Regions from separate parts of the Streptomyces sp. Y7 genome, predicted to be linked through region 1. Evidence: riboswitches for the same ligand, from Rfam matches in the RefSeq annotation. Region 1 holds a riboswitch; each other region holds the start of a gene.
The links. A riboswitch is a leader RNA that binds a small molecule or an ion and turns the genes downstream of it on or off. The one in region 1 is predicted to bind thiamine pyrophosphate.
Positions count from the first base shown of each region.

Region 1 (3,904 bases):
AGCGGCGCGCAAGGGGCGCGTGGAAGGGTTCCTTTGGCGCCGGATGTTCTTTGCGCTCCGCCGGATGGGCGAAGTCGTCCGCGACGGTTCGGGTGGCCTTCAGGGGGCGATGCGCCGCCCCCGCGTCACCTCCCGCGGCGGCCCCGACCCCGCGTCACCGCTTCCTGCGGCGGCCCCGCCCGCCGCGGCCGGGAGCCGCCTGAGGGCCGCTCTGGCCCGGCTGAGCGGCTCCCGCGCCCGGCTGGGCGCCCGCGGGGACCGGATGGGCCCCGGCCGGCACCGAGCCCGTCTCCGGGCGGTCGGCCGAGACCACCAGGGCCGCGAGAGCCGTGGTCACCGGGACCGACGCGACCAGGCCGATGGAGCCCACCAGCGTGCGCACGATCTCCTCCGCGACCAACTCGCTGTTGGCGACCGTGCCGACACCGCTCTGCGCGATCGAGAAGAGCAGCAGCAGCGGCAGGGCGGCGCCCGCGTAGGCGAGGACGAGGGTGTTCACGACGGAGGCGATGTGGTCGCGGCCGATGCGGATGCCCGCCCGGTACAGCCCGCGCCAGCCCATCGTGGGGTTGGCCTCGTGCAGCTCCCAGACCGCCGAGGTCTGGGTGACCGTCACGTCGTCGAGGACACCGAGCGAACCGATGATGATGCCCGCGAGCAGCAGACCGCTCATGTCGATCGACGGATACAGCCCGTGGATGAGCCCGGTGTTGTCGTCGGTGTTGCCGGTGAGCGCGGCCCAGTCGATGAACACCGAGCCGAGGACGCCGATCAGCACCAGCGAGATCAGCGTGCCGAGCACCGCGACCGATGTTCTCGCGGAGAGGCCGTGGCACAGATAGAGGGCGATCAGCATGATCGCGCTGGATCCCACGACCGCCACGACCAGCGGGTTCGAGCCCTGCAGGATCGCGGGCAGGATGAAGAAGTTGAGCAACAGGAAGCTTATGGCCAGCGAGATGAGCGCCATGACGCCCCGCATCCGGCCGACGAGCACCACGGCGACGGCGAAGATGCCGGCGAGCACCGACAGCGGAATGCGCCGGTTCACGTCGGTGACCGAGTACTGGAGGTCCTTGGGCGCGGAGGGCTCGTAGGCGACCACGACCTCCTGGCCCTCGTGCAGCTGGCGCGACTGGTCGGGCTGCACGATCTCCGTGAACGTACGGCCCTTGTCCTTGCCGGTGTCGACCCGGATCGTCGCCTTCTTGCAGGTGCCGCTCTCCTGCTGCACGGCTGAGGAGCCCTCGGCGGTGGAGGTGTCGCCGGTCGGCGGCACGCCCGAGGCGTTGACGTCCTTGCAGCTCAGCTCGACGACCTTGGTGACGGTGGCCTGCTGTGTCTGCCGGTCGAAGCCGACACCGGTGCGCTCGTGCCCCGGGGCGCCGCCCGGCCACAGGACCGCGAGACCCACCACCACGGCCGCGGCGAACGGGATCAGAACCGCCGCGATGACCTTGCGCAGATGGCGGGAGACGGGAGCCGCGGGGCCATGGGCGTGGCTGTGCGAGTGGCCGTGGCCGTGGCCGTGTCCCGGGCCTTCTCCGCCCCCGCCCCCGTCACCACTGCCGCCATTGCCACCGCCACCATCGCCCCCGCCCTGCCTGCCGCCGGATCCGTGGCCGTGACCATGACCACCGCCGGCACCGGCATCGGGGCCGGGACCCCCCTGTCCGGGCCCCTGTCCGTAGGGGCCGCCCGGGCCAGGTCCTTGCCCGTACGGACGACCGCCCTGACCGGATCCCTGTCCATAGGGGCCACCGCCGGGACCGGGGCCGCGGCCGTACGAGCCCCCCGAGCCGCCCGAGCCCCCCGAGCCGTGCCCACGATCCTGCGGCCCACCGAGCCGAGGACCGGGCTCATGCCACCCGTCGGCTTCGCCCCGCGGCTCCCGCATCCCGCCCGGGCGGAGGTCGCGTTCGTGCCAACCGCCGGTGTCAGCCGCGCCACCGTCGGCACCGTGCATCGAGGCACCGCCGAATGCTCCGTCGGTCTCGCCCGTCGAACCACGGCCGAATCCTGCGTCGCCACCGCCCGTCGAGCCACGGCCGAATGCTCCGTCGGAGCCGCCCGACGAGTCACGGCCGAATACTCCGCCGTATCTGCCGCCGGGGACGCCTGAACCCCGGCCGTCCGTACGGCCGTTGCCCCGTGCGGGGCCGTTTCCGGGGCCGTTTGCGGGGCCACTTCCGGAGCCCGAGCCGCGGGGCGGATCGGGCGGTGGGAACGGAGGCTCATGCGTCGTGGTCACCGCCCGATCATCGCAAGAACGGTGGGGGCCCTCTGTTCAGCGCGCCCGAATTGACGCTAGCGTGGAGCCACCTTTGTACACGCGGGAGCTCGGAGCACCGGGCTGAGAGGGCGCTGACCTCCGTCCCAGCGATGTTTCACATGAAACATCACTCATCACGAGTGATGTTGCACACGAAACGTCGGCAGACGGATACCGCTGCGTCGACCGCCGAACCTGTTACCGGGTAATGCCGGCGTAGGGAGTAGGTCTCATGACCATCAAGGACGCGCGCACGCCTGCCTCCAGCCAGGACGAGCAGCTCATTCAGGGCGAATCGTCTCCGGAGGCCGGGAAGTCCATCGGCTGGCACAAGGCGTATGTCGAGGGCTCACGCCCCGATCTGCGGGTGCCGGTCCGCCAGGTGCACCTCACCAACGGGCAGTCGGTCACGCTGTACGACACCTCGGGCCCGTATACCGATCCAGTGGCCGAGACGGACGTCCGCAGGGGGCTCAACCCGCTGCGGGAGAACTGGATCATCGCTCGCGGCGACACCGAGGAGTACGCGGGCCGTCCTGCCCGTCCGGAGGACGACGGGATCAAGCACACCTCGCCGCGCGGCGGTCTGCGCAACCTCGACGCGGTATTCCCCGGACGTCCGCGCCAGCCCCGTCGCAGCCGCGACGGCCAGGCGGTCACACAGCTCGCCTACGCCCGCCGGGGCGAGATCACACCCGAGATGGAGTTCGTGGCCATCCGGGAGAACGTCTCGCCCGAGGTGGTCCGTGAGGAGATCGCCGCGGGCCGGGCGGTACTGCCCGCCAATGTCAACCACCCGGAGATCGAGCCGATGATCATCGGCAAGCGGTTCCTGGTGAAGGTCAACGCCAACATCGGCAACTCCGCGGTCACCTCCTCCATCGAGGAGGAGGTCGAGAAGATGACCTGGGCGACCCGCTGGGGCGCCGACACGGTCATGGACCTGTCGACCGGCCGCAACATCCACACCACCCGCGAGTGGGTGCTGCGCAACTCCCCCGTGCCGATCGGCACGGTGCCGCTCTACCAGGCGCTGGAGAAGGTCGACGGCCGCGCCGAGGAGCTGACCTGGGAGATCTACAAGGACACGGTCATCGAGCAGGCCGAGCAGGGCGTGGACTACATGACCGTCCACGCGGGTGTGCGCCTGCCGTACGTCCCGCTCACGGCCAACCGCAAGACCGGCATCGTCTCGCGCGGCGGCTCGATCATGGCGGCGTGGTGCCTGGCGCACCACAAGGAGAGCTTCCTGTACGAGAACTTCGAGGAGCTCTGCGAGATCCTCGCGGCCTACGACGTGACGTACTCGCTCGGCGACGGCCTGCGGCCCGGCTCGATCGCGGACGCCAACGACGAAGCGCAGTTCGCGGAGTTGAGGACGCTCGGGGAACTCAACCAGATCGCCAAGCGTTTCAACGTACAGACCATGATCGAGGGCCCGGGACACGTCCCGATGCACAAGATCAAGGAGAACATCGACCTTCAGCAGGAGATCTGCGATGAAGCTCCGTTCTATACGCTCGGCCCGCTGACCACGGACGTCGCGCCGGCGTACGACCACATCACGTCCGGCATCGGTGCCGCGATGATCGCCTGGTGGGGCACGGCCATGCTCTGCTACGTCACGCCCAA
Region 1 covers NZ_JBIDDQ010000003.1:77,630-81,533, reverse strand. The annotation lists gene ACGFW6_RS11440 (YibE/F family protein) at 155-1,420, opposite strand; gene ACGFW6_RS11435 (hypothetical protein) at 1,493-2,122, shown strand; TPP riboswitch at 2,323-2,512, shown strand; gene thiC (phosphomethylpyrimidine synthase ThiC) at 2,505-3,904, shown strand, end outside.

Region 2 (3,904 bases), on a different contig from region 1:
AGACGGCGAGCGCCTGGGCGCGGCGCTTCACCTCCGTGCCACGGTTCTCACTGAGGGCCTGCGCGGGGGTGCCCGGCAGGCTCTCGTCGGGCGTGAAGAGCCACTCCAGCATCTCTTCGTCCGTGAAGCCGTCGTCCCGCAGGAGCGTCAGGGTCCCGGACAGGCCCTTGACGACCTTGTCTCCGTCGATGAAGGCGGCAGGGACGTGCAGCGCGCGGTTCTCACCACGGCGTACGGCGATGAGCTGGCCCTCCTTGACCAGCTGCCGGACGCGTGTCACCTCGACGCCGAGCTGTTCGGCGATGTCGGGCAGGGTGAGCCAGGCGGGGACGAGAGCATCAGTCTTTGCGTCAATCTCGGTCACGGAACAAGCCTGCCATCTGGCACTGACAGTCGGAAGTCAGGCCGGTCCACCCGGGACGGGCGTCGCCCCGCCGCGCTAGGCCGTCGCGGCCTTCAAAGGGCGTGCCGGGTCCGTCATCAGGTCGGTGTTCATCGGCGTGCCCGCCTCGATCAGCCGCCGCCCCTGCGCGAGATCCCTCGGCCGGCCCACCGCCAACAGGGCGACGAGGCGGTCGTCCCGCAGCCAGCAGACCGACCACGCCGGGCCCGACGGATCGCCGCGCCACAGGGTCGTGTCGGCGGCGCCGTGGTGTCCGGCGTACTGCACGAAGCGGCCGAACTGCTCGGACCAGAAGTAGGGCACCGGGTCGTAGACCGCGGGGGTCTCGCCGAGGATGTTCGCGGCGACCGTGCGCGGGCCCTGGAGGGCGTTGTCCCAGTGGTGGACCAGCAGCCGCTCGCCGTAGCGCCCCGAGGGGAAGGAGGCGCAGTCGCCGACGGCGTAGACGTCCGGCACCGAGGTGTGCAGGCGTTCGTCGGCCACGACCTCGCCGTGCGCGCCGAGCTCGATGCCCGAGCCGGCCAGCCAGGCCGTGGCGGGCCGCGCCCCGATGCCGACCACGACCGCGCCCGCGGGCACCCGTGAGCCGTCGTCGAGGACGACCGCGCCGGGCTCGACGCGCGCCACGCGCGTGTGCGTGCGCAGTACCGCCCCGCTGTCCTCGTACCAGGAGGTCATCGGCGCGGCCACCTCCGCGGGCAGCGCGCCCGCGAGCGGCCGGTCGGCGGCCTCCACGACCGTGACCGCGCAGCCCGCCTCGCGCGCGGCCGTGGCGAACTCGGCGCCGATCCAGCCCGCGCCGACGACCACGATGTCGTGCTGCCGGGCGAGCACCGGGCGCAGTCGCTCGGCGTCGTCCAGGGTGCGCAGCAGGTGCACCCCGGGCACGCCCTCCGCACCCGGCAGCCGGATCGGTTCGGCGCCGGTGGCCAGCACGAGGACGTCGTACGGGACGGGCCCCGCCTCGGTGTCCAGTTCGCGCTCGGCGACGCGCACACCCAGCACCTCGCGGCCCAGCCGCAGGTCGATGCCGAGCGATTCGAAGTCCACGTCGAAGGCGGAACCCTCGGCCTTGCCGAGCAGCACCGCCTTGGACAGGGGCGGCCGGTCGTACGGTTGGTGGGGCTCGGCGCCGATCAGTGTGACGGTTCCGGTGAAGCCCTGTTCGCGCAGGGCCACCGCCGTCTGCACACCGGCCATGCCGGCGCCGGCGACGACCACTGACCGCTGCGACTGCGTCGTCTGCTCGCTCACCTGATCACCATAGACAACTGACAATTTGTCAGTCAGGAGTCGTGCTCAGTGACCTGCTCCACAACGCTGGTGCCGCTGCCGGTCCGCGACTCCCACTCCCAGGTCTCCTCCAGCCGCACCCGCCCGTCCGCGAGCTCGGCCACGGTCGACACGCAGTGGCCCGAGGACGTCGACCCGTCCCGGGTCAGCTGCACGTACCGGAAGTCCAGCCGGTCGCCGTCCCGGGTGCCCACCAGATGTCCGCGCACGACGTCTCCGCCGGTGTACTCGGCCCAGATCTCCCCGTCCTTCTCGTGGTACGTGAACCGGGTGCGGGTACCCACCTGACCTGCGGCCTGGTCCGCGACGGGGGCGAGGACGAGACCGTCGAGCGAGCGGGCCATGGGGTGAGGCTCCCTTACTGAGACTTAACGCGGCGGGCTAGGGTGGCCAACGTAGAGCACTCGCGGGAGCCCGGACGCACCGGGCTGAGAGGGAGGCTGGCGGCCTCCGACCGTACGAACCTGATCCGGGTCATGCCGGCGAAGGGAGGGGCTGGACGCCCATGTCGCGTACGCGAACGTCAGACGTCCTCGTCATCGGGGGCGGAATCATCGGCCTGGTCACGGCGTGGCGGGCCGCGCAGCGCGGGTTCACGACAGCCGTCGTGGACCCCGAGCCGGGCGGCGGCGCCGCCCAGGTGGCCGCGGGCATGCTGGCCGCGGTCACGGAACTGCACTACGGCGAGCAGACCCTGCTCGGCCTGAACCTCGCCTCGGCACGCCGCTACCCGGACTTCGCCGCCGAGCTCACCGACGCCACCGGCCACGACCTCGGCTACCGCCGGTGCGGCACGCTCGCCGTCGCGCTGGACGCCGACGACCGCGCCCATCTGCGCGAACTGCACACCCTGCAGCGCCGGTCGGGGCTGGACTCCGAGTGGCTGTCCGGGCGTGAGTGCAGGCGTTTGGAGCCGATGCTCGCGCCGGGCGTGCGCGGCGGGCTGCGGGTGGACGGCGACCACCAGATCGACCCGCGGCGGCTGGCCGGGGCACTGGTGGCCGCGTGCGATCGGGCCGGCGTGGTCTTCCACCGCGCCTGGGCCGAGCGCCTCGACGTCGTACGGGAGCGGGCCGCCGGAGTCACCACGACGGACGGCACCGGGCTGGCCGCGGACCAGGTGGTCCTCGCGGCCGGCAGCCTCAGCGGGCGGCTCGCGGGCGTCCCCGACGCCGTACTGCCGCCCGTGCGCCCGGTGAAGGGGCAGGTGCTGCGGCTGACCGTGCCGCAGCGGTACGCGCCGTTCCTGAACCGGACCGTGCGGGCCGTGGTGCGCGGCAGCCAGGTGTACCTGGTGCCGCGCGAGAACGGTGAGCTGGTGGTCGGGGCGACCACCGAGGAGATGGGCTGGGACACGACGGTGACCGCGGGCGGGGTATACGAGCTGCTGCGCGACGCCCACGAGTTGGTACCCGGCATCACCGAACTGCCGCTCACGGAGACGCGGGCGGGCCTGCGCCCGGGCTCCCCCGACAACGCGCCGCTGCTCGGTCCGACCGAGCTGGCCGGCTTGTCGCTGGCGACCGGACACCACCGCAACGGCGTGCTCCTGACGCCGGTCACCGGGGACGCCATGGCGCACGTCCTGGCCACCGGTGAACTTCCCGAAGAGGCCCGCGCGTTCACGCCCCGGCGCTTCAGTCCCGCCGCACTCACGGAGCAGCCCGCATGAGCGTCCACGTCACCATCTCGGTCAACGGCGAGCACCGGCGCATCGAGCCGGGAACGGCTCTCGACGCGCTCGTCTCGTCCGTCACCACGGCGCCCTCCGGAGTGGCCGCCGCCCTCAACGAAACCGTCGTCCCGCGCGCGCAGTGGCCCTCGACGCCCCTCTGCGAGGGTGACCGCGTCGAGGTCCTCACCGCCGTCCAAGGAGGCTGAACCATGGCCGACGATCCCTTTGTCATCGGCGGTACGTCCTTCACGTCCCGCCTGATCATGGGCACGGGCGGAGCGCCCAGCCTGGACGTCCTGGAGCGGGCGCTGGTCGCGTCCGGGACGGAACTGACGACCGTCGCGATGCGGCGCGTCGACGCGTCCGTGCACGGCTCGGTGCTGTCCGTGCTGGAGAGGCTCGGGATCCGGGTGCTGCCGAACACGGCCGGGTGCTTCACGGCCGGGGAGGCCGTGCTGACGGCCCGCCTCGCGCGCGAGGCGCTCGGTACGGATCTGATCAAGCTGGAGGTCATCGCGGACGAGCGGACGCTG
Region 2 covers NZ_JBIDDQ010000004.1:228,694-232,597, reverse strand. The annotation lists gene ACGFW6_RS14555 (Rv2175c family DNA-binding protein) at 1-364, opposite strand, end outside; gene ACGFW6_RS14550 (NAD(P)/FAD-dependent oxidoreductase) at 440-1,657, opposite strand; gene ACGFW6_RS14545 (hypothetical protein) at 1,690-2,040, opposite strand; TPP riboswitch at 2,093-2,204, shown strand; gene thiO (glycine oxidase ThiO) at 2,202-3,368, shown strand; gene thiS (sulfur carrier protein ThiS) at 3,365-3,577, shown strand; gene ACGFW6_RS14530 (thiazole synthase) at 3,581-3,904, shown strand, end outside.
Region 2: it holds a riboswitch for thiamine pyrophosphate, as region 1 does, so the genes downstream of both, thiO (glycine oxidase ThiO) here and thiC (phosphomethylpyrimidine synthase ThiC) in region 1, are expected to answer to the same signal.

Region 3 (3,904 bases), on a different contig from region 1:
CGGCCGACGAGCGCGAGGAACGCCGTACCGACGACGACCGTCGGCAGCACGAAGGGGACGGTCACCACGGCCCGCAGGACCTGTTTGCCGGGGAAGTCGAAGCGGGCGAAGACATAGGCGCCCGGCAGCGCGATCAGCAGGGTGAGTGCGGTGGAGGCGAGCGCCTGCCAGGTGGTGAACCACAGGACCTGCCGGACGTCGGACTCCCCGAGCACCTCCCACAGCCGCCCCAGCTGCCACACCCCGTCGACCTTCAGACCGCGCGCGACGATCGCGGCGACGGGGTAGGCGAAGAAGACGGCGAAGAACGCGACGGGGACGGCGATGAGGCCGAGCCGCACCGCCGTCGCGCCCTTCTTCCGCGGGGCCGCTACCTCAGTACGAGCGAGGTCCACGACTTGACCCAGTCGTCACGGTTGTCGGCGATCTTGGCCGGGTCCAGGGTCTCGGGGTTCTCGGCCCGCGGGCCGTACTTCACGAACTCCGGCGGGACCTGGGCGGCCTCCCGCACCGGGTAGACGAACATGTTCAGCGGCATGTCGTCCTGGAACGTCTTGGTCAGCAGGAAGTCGAGGAGCGCCTTGCCGCCCTCGGTGTTCTCGGCGTTGCTCAGCAGGCCCGCGTACTCGACCTGCCGGAAGCAGGTGCCGGCCGCGACACCCGTCGGCGCGCTGGCCGGCTTCGGGTCGGCGTAGATCACCTCGGCGGGCGGGGACGAGGCGTACGACACGACGAGCGGCCGGTCGGCCTTGGCCTTCTTGCCGCCGGCCGAGCCGGAGAACTCCTCGTTGTAGGCCTGCTCCCAGCCGTCGACGACCTTGACGCCGTTGGCCTTCAGCTTCTTCCAGTAGTCCTGCCAGCCGTCGTCGCCGTACTGGGCGGCGGTGCCGAGCAGGAAGCCGAGTCCGGGCGAGGAGGTGGAGGCGTTCTCGGTGACGAGAAGGTCCTTGTACTCGGGCTTGATGAGGTCGTCGAACGAGCTGGGAGGCGTCAGCTTGTGCTCGCTGAAGTACGCCTTGTCGTAGTTGACGCAGATGTCGCCGGTGTCGACGGGAGTGACCCGGTGCTTGTCCTCGTCGACCCGGAACTCGGGCAGGACCAGGTCGGTGCCCTTGGCCTCGTACGACTGGAACAGGTCGTTGTCGAGCGCCCGGGACAGCAGGGTGTTGTCGACGCCGAAGAGGACGTCGCCCTGCGGGTTGTCCTTGGTCAGGATCGCCTTGTTCACGGCCTGCCCGGCGTCGCCGTCCTTCAGGACCTTGACCTTGTAGCCGGACTGCTTCTCGAACGCGGCGAGGACGTCCTTGGAGACGGCCCACGAGTTGTGGCTGACGAGGGTCACGGTCTTGCTCGTGGATGCGGGGGTGTCGCCGCCCGAGTCGGACGACCCGCACGCGGAGAGCGTGACGAGGCCGAGACCGACGGCGAGGACCGTGGCCTTCTTGGTGATGCTCACTTGATTCCTCCTGGGGTTGACCAGGAAGAGACGCGGCCCTGCCCGGGAGCCCTCTCATGGGCTCCCGGGCAGGGCGCAACAGCTTGAGTGATGACCGAACTTCCTACCCAGAATGACCTGGGCAAGGTTCAGAGGGTCTGCGGCCCGATTGCCGCACTCTCAGCGCTGTGGCGCTCCCCTGTCGGAATATGAAGATGTACGTACGGGTGTACGCGCTCAGATTACCGCTCGGTGGCCGCGAGCTGACCGCAGGCCCCGTCGATCTCCTGACCACGGGTGTCCCGGATCGTCACCGGTACACCATGTGCGGCGATGGCCTCGACGAACGCCTTCTCGTCCTCGGGCCGCGAGGCGGTCCACTTCGACCCGGGTGTCGGGTTCAGCGGAATCAGGTTCACGTGCACCGGCTTGCCCCTGAGCAGCCGCCCGAGCCGGTCACCGCGCCAGGCCTGGTCGTTGATGTCCCTGATGAGGGCGTACTCGATGGACAGCCGGCGGCCGCTCTTCTCGACGTAGTCGAAGCCTGCGTCCAGCACCTCGCGCACCTTCCACCGCGTGTTCACGGGCACGAGGGTGTCGCGCAGCTCGTCGTCGGGGGCGTGCAGCGAGATCGCGAGCCGGCACTTGAAGCCCTCGTCGGCGAACCGGTTGATGGCCGGGACGAGACCGACGGTCGAGACGGTGATCCCGCGCTGCGACAGCCCCAGCCCGTCCGGCTCGGGGTCGGTGAGCCGGCGAATGGCGCCCACGACCCGGTTGTAGTTCGCGAGCGGCTCGCCCATCCCCATGAAGACGATGTTGGAAAGCCGTGCGGGCCCCCCGGGAACATCCCCGTCCCGGAGCGCCCGCATCCCGTCCACGATCTGATGGACGATCTCGGCGGTGGACAGATTCCGGTCCAGACCCGCCTGTCCGGTCGCGCAGAACGGGCAGTTCATCCCGCATCCGGCCTGCGAGCTGATGCACATGGTCACCCGGTCCGGGTACCGCATCAGCACCGACTCGACGAGCGTCCCGTCGAACAGCCGCCACAGCGTCTTACGGGTGTCGCCGTCGTCGGTCGACAGATGCCGTACGACGGTCATCAGCTCCGGGAAGAGCTCCTCCCGCAGCTTGGCACGCGACCCGGCAGGGATGTCGGTCCACTGCTCCGGGTCGTGCGTGTACCGCGCGAAGTAGTGCTGCGACAGCTGCTTGGCACGAAAGGGCTTCTCCCCGACCGCGGCAACAGCGTCCTTACGCTCACCGGGCGTGAGATCAGCAAGGTGCCGCGGCGGCTTCTTGGCTCCGCGGGGGGCGACGAAAGTGAGTTCTCCGGGCTTAGGCATGGCTGTACCAGTGTCGCAGATCCACTCGTGTGGCCCGCCCCACCATGGATCGGGAAGATCAACCCCTACTCCGTCGTGCCCTCCAGCCGGCTCTTGAGGAGCTTCTCGTCGCGGGGCAGTTCCTTGCGGACCTGCGGGCGGACGACGAGGGGGACGAGGACCTTGCCGAGGCCGTGGCCCTCGAAGTCGATGTCGATCGTCACGCGGGAGCGCCGGCCGTCGTCGAGAGGCTCGATGCTGCCGTGGGTGCGGGCCCGGACAGGGCCGTCGATCCCGTGCAGGTCCCAGCTGTACGGAGGGTCGAGCTGGTCGAACCGCACGGTCATCGGCATCTGACGGTTCCCGACGCGCCGGGTGACCCGGACCCGGGAGCCGGTGTGGATCGGGCCCTCGTCCAGCGATTCGGCCGAGACGGCGCTCAGCTGCCATTCGGGCAGGTGAGAGGGATCCGTGATGTACGCGTAGACATCGGCTGGGGTCCGGTCGACGTCGATGATTTCTCGGATGGCGGTCATGACGACCCCCTTTGAGTGCCTTTGCGGGCGTACACAGAAATCGTCCCACAAACCGAGGAGCCCCCGCTCCACGAGAGCGGGGGCTCCTTCGACACGTGCCGAGCCGTCAGCCGGACCCGACGAACAGCACCAGCAGCAGCCACACCACCGGCGCCGTCGGCAGCAGCGAGTCGAGCCGGTCCATGATCCCGCCGTGCCCCGGCAGCAGCGTGCCCATGTCCTTGATGCCGAGGTCCCGCTTGATCATCGACTCACCGAGGTCACCCAGCGTGGCACTGGCCGCGACCGCCAGGCCCAGGAGCAGGCCCTGCCACCAGGTGCCGTCGTCGATGAGGAACTGCATGCACAGCGCGCCCGCCACCATCGCGAAGCTCACCGCACCGAGCAGGCCCTCGCGGGTCTTGCCGGGGCTGATGCGCGGGGCGAGCTTGGTCCTGCCGAAGCGCCAGCCGATCGCGTACGCGCCGGTGTCGCTGACGACCGTCAGGAGCAGGAAGGTCAGGACGCGCCACGGGCCGTCGTCCGCCGTGAGCATCATCGCGACGAAGGTCGCCAGGAACGGCACGTAGAACGCCGCGAAGACGCCGGCGGTGACGTCCTTGAGG
Region 3 covers NZ_JBIDDQ010000006.1:41,164-45,067, forward strand. The annotation lists gene ACGFW6_RS17625 (ABC transporter permease) at 1-341, opposite strand, end outside; gene ACGFW6_RS17630 (thiamine ABC transporter substrate binding subunit) at 371-1,456, opposite strand; TPP riboswitch at 1,539-1,646, opposite strand; gene rlmN (23S rRNA (adenine(2503)-C(2))-methyltransferase RlmN) at 1,678-2,784, opposite strand; gene ACGFW6_RS17640 (SRPBCC family protein) at 2,850-3,299, opposite strand; gene ACGFW6_RS17645 (phosphatidate cytidylyltransferase) at 3,406-3,904, opposite strand, start outside.
Region 3: it holds a riboswitch for thiamine pyrophosphate, as region 1 does, so the genes downstream of both, ACGFW6_RS17630 (thiamine ABC transporter substrate binding subunit) here and thiC (phosphomethylpyrimidine synthase ThiC) in region 1, are expected to answer to the same signal.